DNA from 3 places in the Brevibacillus sp. MCWH genome. Region 2 is predicted to be linked to each of the others. Evidence: predicted binding sites of a transcription regulator. Region 2 holds the regulator's gene; each other region holds the start of a gene.

Region 1 (4,152 bases), on a different contig from region 2:
TTCAACTGCCGGCTGGCCGGATCGATGTGAACCACCCGGCCGCTCAGGCGGCGGGCCGCTTCGCCGTCGTAGTAGCTCAGGCTCACGACGTCCCCCGTCTGGAACGCTTTCCAGATCTGCTCGCTGACGGCCGCCAGCTGTTCTTCGTCCAATTCCGGGGGGATGTAGCGCCGCTCTTCGGCCTTGATCCGCAGGTACATCTCCCGATGCTCGGGCAGCACAAAGCGGCTGGCCGCAAACAAATTGTCCTTCTTCGACACGCGTTTTTCCTTCATGTTGCCTTCTCTCCTTCTTCTTCGCGGCCGATCTGCCGCGCATGACGCTCCGGCCCCATCGCGCCCGGGTCCTGGCGGAGGACGTGCTGCTGCATGATCCACAGCCGGACCAATTCCTGGCATTCGGCGCGCAGCACCTCAATGAAGTAGACCGCTTCCCGCACGTACCCGCGCAGCCGGTACTGCACCACGTAGACGCCTTGCTCCCGGCGGGCGCTCAGCAGGACGCATCCCCGCTGCCGCAAATGGCGGCGCAGTCTGTGATGCTGCCGCTCCGCCCAGCGGGACAGTTCCTCGAAAAGCCAGTGGTACGACAGCTTCAAGGGAACCTGCCGCATCCGCTCCCAATCCGCCATGACCGCGCGAAACAGCAGCCCGAACAGGATGTACAGGCGCAACAGCTCCTGCTCTCCCTTTGCCGCCTGCCCGTCCCGCTCCATCACTTGTAGTGTCCCCCGATCTTGCGGGCACGCTCCCGCGCCTGCCCCGCTCCCAGCAGGGAAACCGCCCGCAAAATGGCATCCTGTCCGTAGCGGGCGCGGATGTCGTCCATGGCCCGGGCGAGCGAACGCTGCCTGTGTGTGTCGGTAAACAGGTTGAGCTGCACTACATTGTCAGGCACCAATTGATCCAGGCTGACACCGACGCTGCGCACCGGCGTCTGCGTCCAGTGCCGGTCGAACAGGCGGCAGGCCGCTTCGTACAGCGTCATCGCGTCATGGGTCGGCTCCGGCAGCTTCAACTGCCGCCCAAAGCCGGCAGAAGCATCAAAATCGGCCCCGCGGCATCCGACCGAGACGACCGATCCCATCAGCCGCTTGCTCCGCGCCCGGCGGCATACCTCCTCGCACAACTCCAGAAGCACCACCTTGATCTCGGCTGCGGTGTGATAGTCGCGCGGCAGCGTCATGTGATGGCCGATGCCCTTTTGCGTCTCGTGGGTCTGAGGCGACACCGGCGAATTGTCCAGACCGTGAGCCGTGCGCCAGAGCACCTCGCCGTTTACGCCCCAGCGGCGGGCGAGCACTGCCGGAGACATGCGGGCGAGCTGCCCGATCTGGTAGATGCCCATGCGGTGAAAGTGACGCTTCATCCGCGAGCCCACCCCGAACAGCTTTTCGATCGGCAGCTTCCAAAGCGTGTCGGCCAGCTCTTCCCGCTTCAGCCAAAAGATCCCCTCTTCCCGTTTTTTGGCGAAGTTGTCACAGGCCATCTTGGCCAGCACCTTGTTCTCCCCGATGCCGATCCGGGCGTTAATCCCGGTCTCCAGCCGGACGCGGCGGCGGATTTCCTCGGCGATCCGCCAGGGGTCACCGAACAGCCGGACGCTTCCTGTCACGTCCAGAAACTGCTCGTCGATGGAATACGGCTCCACCAGATCGGTAAACGACTCAAAGATGCGGGTAATCTGCACGGAGACGCGCAGGTACGTCTCCATCCGCGGACGAACGACCACCAGATGCCGGCACTTTTGCTGTGCCTGCCACAGCGCCTCTGCCGTGGTGACGCCGTATGACTTGGCAATGGGACAGGCGGCCAAAACCACACCGCTGCGCCGTTCGGGATCGCCGGCCACGACGATCGGTTTGTCCCGCAGCTGTGGCTGGGCCGCCTTTTCAATACTGGCGTAAAAGCTCTGCATGTCAGCCAGGAAGATGATCCGGTCCTTGGTCATGATGTTCATCCCCCAACAAGAACATTTGTTCCTATCTTCTGTTCTTAGTATAACAAACACACGTTCGCTTTTATACTCCCTGCATGCAAAAAAGGCGCTGGTAATTTTTCCCCCACTAACTGCCGAACGGCAGGGAGGACGGCGACGGGCAGAGAATCCCGATAAGCAGGAAGCCAAGAGGACAGCTTCGGTCCACTCGGCTGTAAAAGGGGCGCCAGGAGCAGGCGGCGGGCGGCGCGGGACGGAACCCTTCGCCCCAGGCGACACGATCCGGCATGCGGGTCCGATCTCGAATGCCCCCACGCTGCGGCAAGCCGGTGGAAACCCGACCGATCAGAAAGGAGCATCGCCCATGAGCATTCAGCTTCGGCCAACCCGTCCGGCCGACATACCGTTTGTGTACGAGACCGAACACGCGGCGGAAAATCGCCCGTTTCTCCTCCCATGGACGGAGGAACGGCATCGGCAGGCCCTCGCCCATCCAGACATCCGCCACCTGATCGTGGAGGAAACGGAGACCGGCAGAGCGGTCGGCTACGTTATCATCGCCGGGCTGACCAACCCGCACGGCAGCATCGAGCTGATGCGCATTACGATCTCCGCGAAAGGGAAAGGATACGGCCGCCAGGTCCTGCGGCAGGTCAAGCGCTGGGCGTTTGAGGAACAGCAGGCTCACCGCCTTTGGCTGGACGTGAAAGAGGCAAACCAACGGGCCCTGAACCTGTACCTGTCCGAAGGATTTGTCATCGAAGGCAAACTGCGGGAATGCCTGAAAACCGGCGAACGGTACGAGTCACTGCTCGTCCTGTCGATGCTTTCATCCGAGTACAGGGACTGACGCCGGGAAGCAGCCGTCCGTCATTTCCCCTGCTGACCACGCATTCTAAGCGGCCGTGACCTGTAGACCATCATCCGCCCTTCGCTCCTTGCCGGACAAACGAGACAAACGGGAATTTCACTCGCAAAAGAGACGTGAAAAGCCGTACTGAAAATCGTTTGGAAACATTACAATGTTGTAAACGATCAAGGCTTTGGCCCGTCCTTGGTCGCGCAGTACATCCAGAAAGGAGTTGACATGACGATGCGACACATCAGGTTGACCGCAGGCTTGCCTCCTTTCGCCCGTTTTTTTCTCGTTTCGCTGTTGGCCTTGTTTCCCGTTTTTAGCGCTCCTCCTCCCGCTCATGCCGAAGCCTCAATCACGATCGACTCGCACGAGAACAAAGAACAAATCATGGGAGGAACGATCCGGGTGTCCGGCACATACGTGGACGGTGCGCGACGTTCCTGAACAATCCACTTAGAAATAGGTGGCAAAACCAGGGGGCTCCCCGATTTAGGGAGTCTAACTCTGTACCCGATTCGGCGGGGGAAGTGCCCGCCCGGAATGAAAGTCGGCATTCCTGCCTAATCCTCCGACATGCGCGGCCGATTTGCCGCGGACGCGTATGAAGCTCGGTGAAGTGCGGCGTCTTTGCTTAGGTAAAAGATGCCGGGGGGCCATAAAGCTGCTATGCCCAGGAGAACGCTTCGGCGTTGGCACGAATCCTCGGAAGAACGACCCGTCCGGCGGGGATATCGCGGTCCCCTCCTCCCCGCATTACCGCGGGGCAGTCGCGGAAGGAATTTCGTCCTCGTTCCTTCTGTTCCACTCCGGTAAGGGAATGGAGTTCCCCCGTCCTCCGACTGCGGGCGGGCGAACGGCTGACGGGTCAGAGAGGAGGGCTACGGCAGCAGATGCAAGGCTAGGGTACAGGGAACGTCGGAACTTCGGACGAAGATGCCAAGCGGGGCAAACCGCGATGCTTCGAAACGGCAGGAAATGGCCGTTGAATCCGAAGGACAGCAGCCCGTAGTAGCGAGGAAGCAGGGTAATGCCTGTGGAGCGAAGGGGCATAGCCATGCACTCCGCTGGGGAGAACATGGCGGAACGCCGTGTGCGGTGAAAGCCGCACGCACGGTGTGACGTGGGGGAAAAGGGGTTCCACACGATGCGCCACCCGCGCAGGCGAGGACGCACCCTTACCTATCACGATCGTACGAGCTAAAGCTCGTGATCAATGCCGAGACACTGGAAGACGTTTACATGAACGATCCTGACGGAGACGGTTCCGGCACGTGGTACTACGACCTCGACACCAGCCCGTACGACGGCCCGATCGAGATCGCCGTGAGAGGCTGGGACGCGAGGACCCGCTACGG
Region 2 (4,152 bases):
CTTTTTCACCCATTCATTCCAGTATTCAACTTCCTCAGCGCCTTCACCTAAAACTTCAATTTCGCCTATACAATATTCACAGATGTAATAGATTTCTCCATCACGGAGAATGGAGCACTTCTTTGGTCTCAAATGCTCGATTTCGCACCAAAAAGAAAGTTTCTTGCAATGTTCGCATCTTATATCATCGTCTTCCATATTACTTTTGTACCTCCTAAGTATTAATCGACCGTACACTTACAGACGTATTCCAAAGAATACATTAACCATAATGATAAAATATGTCAATTATTACGATTTATGGAAAAAGAAAAATCTGTTTATTTTTACTGATACGTGCATACTGACCAAGATGAGTCATGTGAAAAACGAATCCAGGCAGTGATAAACCAGTAATCCGCTTGCTTTCCAGCACGGATGTGAATATGAAATGGAACCGCATGGGGCCGTGTAATTTTGCAGCCTGGCTGGCTTCTGCAAAAATGTGGACGAGAATATATAGAAGGATGCAACGATTGGCGAGGTAATCCGTATATCCTAAGAGAAAGGAGTGTGCCCGATGGAAATACTGCTGTGGATTGTCATCGTGGCGTTGTTTGTCGCAAGCATCGCCGGTATTTTTCTTCCGGTTTTGCCGGATACGATTTTGCTTTGGGCCGGGTTTTTGCTGTACCACTTTGTCCTCGCCGAACCGGGGGCCGGGCTGCCGGCGTCGTTCTGGTGGGGGATGGTGGTGCTGAGTGTGCTGCTGTACGGCGCCGATTTGCTGACCAACATGTACTTCGTGAAGCGGTACGGCGGTTCCAAGTGGTCGTCGATTGCAGCGGCGGTCGGTATCTTTCTCGGGATTTTCCTGTTCCCGCCGTTCGGGATGCTGATCCTGCCGTTTTTGTTTGTGGTGTTGGTGGAGCTGTTCGTATCCAACCAGCCGTTTGAACGGGCGATTAAGGCGGGGGTGGGATCGCTCGTCGGATTTCTCGGCAGCGCAGTCGTCAAGGTCGTCCTGCAAATCGTGATGATCATCTGGTTTTTCATCGCCGCCCTGTAGATCGTGCTCCAAGAGGGCGAGATGCAATTCCTGCACCGGATCGTTCCGGTCTGACAGCGCCATAGAAAAAACAAGCCCGTATCTTTCGACGATGGTCGGAAAAGATACGGGCTATTCGTTTTCCTAGTGAATCAACCGGTACACTCCGATGACTTTTCCCAGAATGGTGACCGAGTCCAGGATGATCGGCTCCATCGTGGAATTCTCCGGCTGCAGGCGGAAGTGGTTTTTCTCCTTGAAGAACCGCTTGACGGTGGCTTCGTCCTCATCGGTCATGGCCACGACAATGTCGCCGTTGTTGGCCACGTTTTGCTGGCGCACGATGACGTAGTCGCCGTCGAGGATGCCTGCCTCGATCATGCTGTCACCCGACACGCGAAGCATGTACACCTTGTCCGAGGTGACAATGTGTTCCGGCAGGGGGAAGTAATCCTCCACGTGTTCCACGGCCGTAATTGGCTGCCCGGCCGTTACCTTCCCGATGACGGGCACGCGCACGACGGATACTTCATAGTCATCCTGATAGCGGTCGCCATCGGTCAACAGCTCAATCGCGCGCGGCTTGGTGGGGTCGCGCCGGATCAATCCTTTCTTTTCCAGACGGGCCAGGTGACCGTGGACGGTGGAGCTGGAGGCCAACCCGACGGCCTCGCCAATTTCACGAACGGACGGCGGATATCCCTTGTCGCGGACTTCCTTGCGAATGAAATCGATAATGGCTTGTTGTCTGCTGGATAGCTTGGACATGGACCACACCCCTGTTTTCTCGAACATGTTTTCTATATTGTACCATGGGATCTTGCGTTCGACAAACGTTAGTTCGATTTCGCTTGACACAAAACACATGTTCGCATTATGATGAAAACAAGAATATAGAACGTATGTTTGCAGGGGGATGGTATCATGCATGCTGTATCCGCACACAACCGTTTCACCAAAAAACAGGAGCGCCATAGCCGCACTGGTGTGAGACGCGGTGGGGCATTGATCTTTTTCGTGGTATTCTCTCTCTTTTTTTACTTCCTGACAGAACTTGTGTTCGCATCGGAGTCGTCGTCGATCGTGCCTGTGAAGGTAGTGACCGTTCAGAAGGGTGACAGCTTGTGGAAAATTGCCGTTGAGCACCAGGACGAAGCCGACATGGAGGTGCGCGAACTGGTGTACGCGATCAAAAAGATGAACCGACTGGACAACTCCGACATATACCCCGGACAGCGCCTGGCTGTTCCCGTCGGAGAGTAGACGGCAGCCAAGACAGCGGGGCAGGCCAGTGTATATCCTTTCGCTTGCGTTGTGCCGCCGATGTGTTATAATAGAGCGGCATTACAGAGAGTAGGGGGAGAGGCTGTGGTAACCGACGCGGAAATCAAACGGATCAACGAGTTGGCCAAGAAATCCCGCGAACAAGGCCTGACCGACGATGAAAAACAGGAGCAGCAGGCACTGCGGCGCAAGTACATCGACGCTGTCAAGGCGTCCCTGCGGGCTAACCTGGAATCGATCCGCTATGTGGAAGATCTTGAGGACAACGGTCCCAAACATTAAGATAACGTGTACTGGCACAAAAAGGCATCCACGCGCTTCGCTTGGATGTCTTTTTCTACGACGAAACGGAGCGAACAGGGAGGAATGCGCATGTCGTGGCTTGCTGTGGCAGTGGGGGGCGCTGTCGGATCAATCGTGCGGTATGGATTGGGCCTGGTGCTGAATCAGCCGGGCTGGCCGGCAGGTACGTGGGGAGCCAATGTTGTCGGCTCGTTTTGCATCGGTCTTTTGTACGCCTGGGGAAAGGAGCGGGGGTTTCTCCCGCCGGAGCTGTACCTGCTTTTTACCACCGGGCTGTTGGGCGGCTTTACGACCTTTTCTACCTTTTCTCTGGAGGTCATCACCTTTTTTGGCGACGGGAACATTGGACGCGGATTGGCGTACGTGCTGCTCAGCGTCGGCATTGGGCTGTTGGCCTGCGGAGCCGGAGTCTGGCTGGGCCGGCATGTGGGCTGACGCCAGCGCGATTGAAGCGAAGGGAGGATGGACGTGACGATTCGGCATCCCGATTACGAACAGGAACAAAAGCGGCTGGATGAAACGGTGTCCGCCATTGAACGGGAGATCGAGATACTGCGCGAGGAAGTAAGGGAAGTGACCGACGACTACGTGAAGCAGGTGGTCGGGTACAAAAAGGCCAAGGAACTGCGGTATCTGGAAGACCAGGGGAAAGACAAACCTTACTTCGGCCGGGTGGACTTTCTCAAGGATGAGACATACGAACTGGACATCGTCTATATCGGCAAGCGCGGCATTGTCCGCAGCGATACGTTTGATGCGCTGGTCGTGGACTGGCGGGCTCCGATTGCCAGCCTGTACTACAGCGGCGAAAGCAAGGACGCCTTCTACCGGACCGACAAGGGCATCGTCCGTGGAGAAGTTCGCCTGAAGCGCAACTTTGCGATTGAGAAGGGAAAGATTACCGGCATCTACGACGGGGCGGTCAAGGAGACGATCCGCCGGGGTATCGGCCATCCCGACGAGTTTCTCGAGGAAGGGTATATCGATGAGTTCCTCGCCGCCAATCTCAACCAGACCAACGACAGTCGGCTGAAGGACATCGTGGCGACCATCCAGTCCGAACAAAACGACATCATTCGGGCGGACAAAGACCGTCCCATCGTCGTCCAGGGGGTGGCCGGGAGCGGGAAGACCACCATCGCGCTGCACCGCCTCTCCTACCTGATCTACAACTACCAGGATACGATGATGTCGAAAAAATTCATGGTGTTTGCGCCGAACCGCCTGTTTCTGAACTACATATCGGACGTGCTTCCGGAACTGGGGGTGGATGACGTCCAGCAGGCCACGTTCTTGGACTGGGCGGCCAAGCTGGCCAAGCCGCTTCTGCCCAAAGGCTGGCGCATCACCGACCCGCAGAAGCTGCTGCGCCTGTTTTTCGAGGAAGGACAGGACCGGCGGGAACGGGAGATGACGCAAAACCGCCTGCGGTTCAAAGGCTCGCTCGCCTGCAAGGCTGCCTTGGATAACTATCTGCGCTATCTGGCGGAGACGGAAATCCCGTTTAAAAAGTTGAGCTTTGTCTACAGCCGGACCCA
Region 3 (4,152 bases), on a different contig from region 2:
GGAATTCCTCGCCCTGCTGGAACAGTCGGCAAAAGAAGCAGACCCGACGAAGCGCAACGAAATCCTCAAAAAGGCGGACGCCATCGTCATGGACGAAATGCCGGCGATGCCGATTTACTACTTCACCTACGCGTGGGTGAAGCAGGACACGGTAAAAGACGTCGTGGTGGATCCGCTCGGTTTCATCGACTTCAAATACGCATCCAACGAAAAGTAATTACAGATTACAAGGAGTGACCGCATGTGCGTCCGATCATTGGTGTAGCGTGTACCAAAATGTACTTTCCCAACAACAATCTCGACCAGTTCTACTACGTGGGTACCAGCTATGTGGACGGGGTGGCCCGCACCGGCGGGATTCCGTTCATCCTGCCGCTGATGTCCGTCCCGGATGCGCCGTTCCGCGCGATGGTGGAATCGCTGGACGGCCTGATTCTCACCGGCGGAGACGATCCCGCCCCCCATCTGTACGGAGAAGAGCCGCTGCAGGGGCTGGGGGACGTGGAGCACGAACGGGACCTGGCGGAACTGGCGGTGATTCGGCTGGCTCTGGAGCTGAAGAAACCGATTCTCGGCATCTGCCGCGGCATGCAAATCCTGAATATAGCCTGCGGCGGCACGCTGATCCAGGACATCCCAAGCCAGGTGCCAGGTGCCTTTCAACACGAGCAAAAAGGTTCGCGACAATACGGGGCGCACAAGGTCACGCTACAGCCGGGGTTTGTGGCGGAGGCATTGGGCAAGACGGAAATCCTCGTCAATACGTCGCATCATCAGGCGGTAAAAGACGTGGCCCCTGGCTTCAAGGTAACAGGGGTGGCTGCAGACGGGGTGATTGAGGCGATCGAAAGCCTCGACGGGCTGCACGTGGGCGTGCAGTGGCATCCGGAGCGCATGTGGGCGCACGACGACACGATGCTGAAGCTGGCGGAAGCGTTCGTCAACAAGGCGCGTCAGGTAAAGGCGCTGGCCCGGTAAGGCGTCGGCCACAGCATGCAATAAGGAAGACAGTCATGCAAAAGAAAAAACAGCACAGGCCGCTCTTCTCTTAAGGAAGGGCGGTCAGTTTGTAGTCAAAGTCCGTAGCGCATGGGTGATCGGGCCCGCTCGCTCTCTTGACGACCAGCAAAGAAGCGGAATGCGTCCGCTTCAAAACGCGACGCGGGCAGGGGGCACACATCTGGGTGTTTCGAGGATGTGAGACTTGTGCCCCCTGTTTTTCCCGCGTCTTCGTTTTTTCGCTGAGCGGGTCGTCAAAGGAGCTCGCTTGGCCCATCACTCCATACCTCGTACTTTTCTACAACGTTATTTGATCGATGTGCAGGCCTCCGGCCTGGAAACGATGGTTAAGATTGTTTTAGTCTGGCCGCCCTTCGCTCGGGAAGGGCGGTTTTTTGTCACCATGAGGACGTTACCAGGCGGCTGACACGATGCAGGCGGCGACCGTACGCAGCAGGCGGCGACCGTACGCAGCAGGCGGCTGTATCTTGCATCCGTTTAAAAAAAGAACGATAATAGCCATATGAGAATGTATGTTTGGTGGTATCTCCTGTGAAGAAGATCCTGCATCTGGATATTGACGCGTTTTTTGCCAGTGTTGAACAGTTGGATCACCCGGAACTGCGCGGCCGGCCGGTGATCGTCGGCGGCACGGGAAACCGCGGCGTGGTATCCACCTGCAGCTATGAAGCGCGAAAATACGGGGTGCGGTCCGCGATGCCGATGGCGTTGGCCCGCAAAAAATGTCCGCACGGCGTGTTTCTGCCGGTTCGTTACGAGCGCTACGCGGAAAAATCGGCGGAGATCCGCGAGGTGTTTGCCGCCTATACGGATCGCTATCAAACCGTGGGACTGGATGAGGCGTACCTGGATGTCTCCGGATACGACAACGCCGTTCCCGTCGCCCGGGAGATCAAGCGGCGGATAAAGCGTGAGACCGGCCTGACCTGCAGCATCGGCCTCTCCTACAACATGTCCCTCGCCAAGATCGCCAGCGATTTGAAAAAGCCGGACGCCTTCGTCGTCATCCGACCGGAACAGGCGCTGGAGGTGCTGCGGCCGCTGCCTGTCGGAACGCTGCATGGCGTGGGCAAAAAATCGCAGGAATTGCTGGCGCGAAAGGGCATTCACACCGTGGAAGACTTTTGGCAGCTTTCCCTGGACGAAGTGGTGCAGTTGTTCGGCAAGTTCGGACGAGCGCTCTACCATCGGGCCCGGGGCGTGGACGACCGGGAAATCGTGACGGAGCGGGCTCCCAAATCGCTCAGCCGCGAGACGACGCTGCCGTTTGACCTATACGACCGTGAGGCGGTCAGCCCCATCGCTGCCGCCCTGCTGGAGGAGGCGGAGCAGGATGTGAGGCAGGAGGGTGTCATCCCGCAAACGCTGACGCTGAAAATCAAATACGCCGACTTCACCCTCAGGACCAAACAGCGCAAGGCCGCCCCCGGCGAAAACTGGGCTGACCTGCTGGAAGAGCTGTTGGACGCGTTTGACTACTCCCCGGGGGTGCGCCTCGTCGGTGTTGGTTTCTCCAACTTTGCGCCGCCGACGGAACAGCGGTACGAGCAGTTGACGCTGTTTTCGTGGGAGGGTTTTCATGAAGCGGACACGGGATATCGTCTCGGGCAGTGATGCCGTGCTGCCTCGCGGATTGTATTTGAATGCGGATTGAAACTTTTGCAAGCCGGTGGCGGAGTGTGGTATAGTAAGTGCCGAAATCGCGGTTCTTTTCAGGCCGTGTTGGAGGTGCCCCGTGTTTCTGGAGAAGCTGATGCCGGATCAATTTGTGGAATCTATCCATCATATTGATATAGATCAACTGCGAAAAAGAAACATACGCGCGGTCATTACCGACCTGGACAACACCCTGGTGGAGTGGGACAGGCCACACGCCACTCCCGAGGTGGAAGCCTGGCTGAAACGGCTGAACGAGGCAGGCATCCAGGTGACGGTCGTGTCCAACAACAATCAGGAGCGGGTGAACCGCTTTTGCGCCCCGTTGGGGGTCCGGTTCATCTGCGCAGCGCGAAAGCCGTCCAGCCGCGCCTTTTTGCAGGCGGTCCGAGAGATGAACGTGACAATCGCGGAGACGGTTGTGATCGGCGACCAGTTGTTTACCGACGTGCTGGGAGGCAACCGGCTCGGGTTTCATACCATCCTCGTCGTCCCCGTTGCCCAGACGGACGGGTTTTGGACGCGGTTCAACCGCCGGATGGAACGGGTGGCGTTATACTGGATGCGCAAGAAAGGAATGATTTCGTGGAAGACAGAATCGTGAACGAACAAACACCGGAGACGTGCGCAGGCTGCGGCGTGGCCATTCAGACGGAGGACCCGAAACGGCCGGGGTACGCGCCGGCGTCGGCCCTCGCCCGGGAAACCGTCATCTGCCAGCGCTGTTTCCGGATCAAACACTACAATGAAGTGGCGCCGGTCAGCATGGAGGACGACGACTTCTTGCGGATTCTGCACGGCATTGGAGCGACCGACAGCCTCGTGGTGATGGTGGTCGACATCTTCGACTTCCAGGGGTCGTGGCTGAAGGGCTTGCCCCGTTTTGTCGGCAAGAACCCCATTTTGTTGGTCGGCAACAAGGTGGATCTGCTGCCCAAAAACATCAACCTGAACCGCGTTCGCAACTGGATGCAGCACGAAGCCAAAGAGCGTGGACTGCGCCCGGAGGACGTCATCCTGGTCAGCGCGCAAAAAGGCGTCAACATCGACGAGCTTCTGGCGCGCATTGGCCAATTGCGGCGCGGACGGGACGTTTACATCGTCGGGGTTACCAACGTCGGCAAGTCGACCTTGATCAACCGGATTTTGCACGACTACGGTTCGGCCGACTTGGAAATCACCACGTCTCCATTCCCTGGCACGACGCTGGACAAGATCGAAATTCCGCTGGAAGACGGCCGCTCCATTTACGACACGCCCGGGATCATCAACCGCGACCAGATCGGCCACATGGTGTCGCCGCAGGATCTGCGCAGGATCACGCCCACGGCGCGCATTAATCCCAAGGTATACCAGTTAAACGACAAACAGACGCTGTTTTTGGGCGGACTGGCTCGCATCGATTTTGTACGCGGCCAGCACCAGCCATTTGTCGTCTACGTGGCCAACAACCTGTACATTCACCGCACCAAGCTG

What was found. Region 2 encodes LexA, which represses DNA repair genes until DNA is damaged. Its sites were predicted from a motif close to CGAACATATGTTCG; they were not measured.
Region 1: a site for LexA is predicted at 2,004-2,017, ahead of ETC00_RS01870 (DNA polymerase IV). Genes of this name have one in related genera too.
Region 3: a site for LexA is predicted at 1,526-1,539, ahead of ETC00_RS07475 (DNA polymerase IV). Genes of this name have one in related genera too.

The regions. Positions count from the first base shown of each region.
Region 1 covers NZ_SDLF01000002.1:61,682-65,833, forward strand. The annotation lists gene ETC00_RS01860 (YolD-like family protein) at 1-275, opposite strand, end outside; gene ETC00_RS01865 (YhjD family protein) at 272-715, opposite strand; gene ETC00_RS01870 (DNA polymerase IV) at 715-1,950, opposite strand; gene ETC00_RS01875 (GNAT family N-acetyltransferase) at 2,303-2,788, shown strand; gene ETC00_RS01880 (hypothetical protein) at 3,032-3,241, shown strand; gene ETC00_RS01885 (cadherin-like beta sandwich domain-containing protein) at 4,037-4,152, shown strand, end outside.
Region 2 covers NZ_SDLF01000016.1:289-4,440, forward strand. The annotation lists gene ETC00_RS14045 (hypothetical protein) at 1-198, opposite strand, end outside; gene ETC00_RS14050 (DUF456 domain-containing protein) at 560-1,048, shown strand; gene lexA (transcriptional repressor LexA) at 1,172-1,795, opposite strand; gene yneA (cell division suppressor protein YneA) at 1,952-2,290, shown strand; gene ETC00_RS14065 (DUF896 domain-containing protein) at 2,396-2,593, shown strand; gene crcB (fluoride efflux transporter CrcB) at 2,684-3,049, shown strand; gene ETC00_RS14075 (UvrD-helicase domain-containing protein) at 3,083-4,152, shown strand, end outside.
Region 3 covers NZ_SDLF01000006.1:78,106-82,257, reverse strand. The annotation lists gene ETC00_RS07485 (peptide ABC transporter substrate-binding protein) at 1-217, shown strand, start outside; gene ETC00_RS07480 (gamma-glutamyl-gamma-aminobutyrate hydrolase family protein) at 244-978, shown strand; gene ETC00_RS07475 (DNA polymerase IV) at 1,552-2,634, shown strand; gene ETC00_RS07470 (YqeG family HAD IIIA-type phosphatase) at 2,756-3,280, shown strand; gene yqeH (ribosome biogenesis GTPase YqeH) at 3,277-4,152, shown strand, end outside.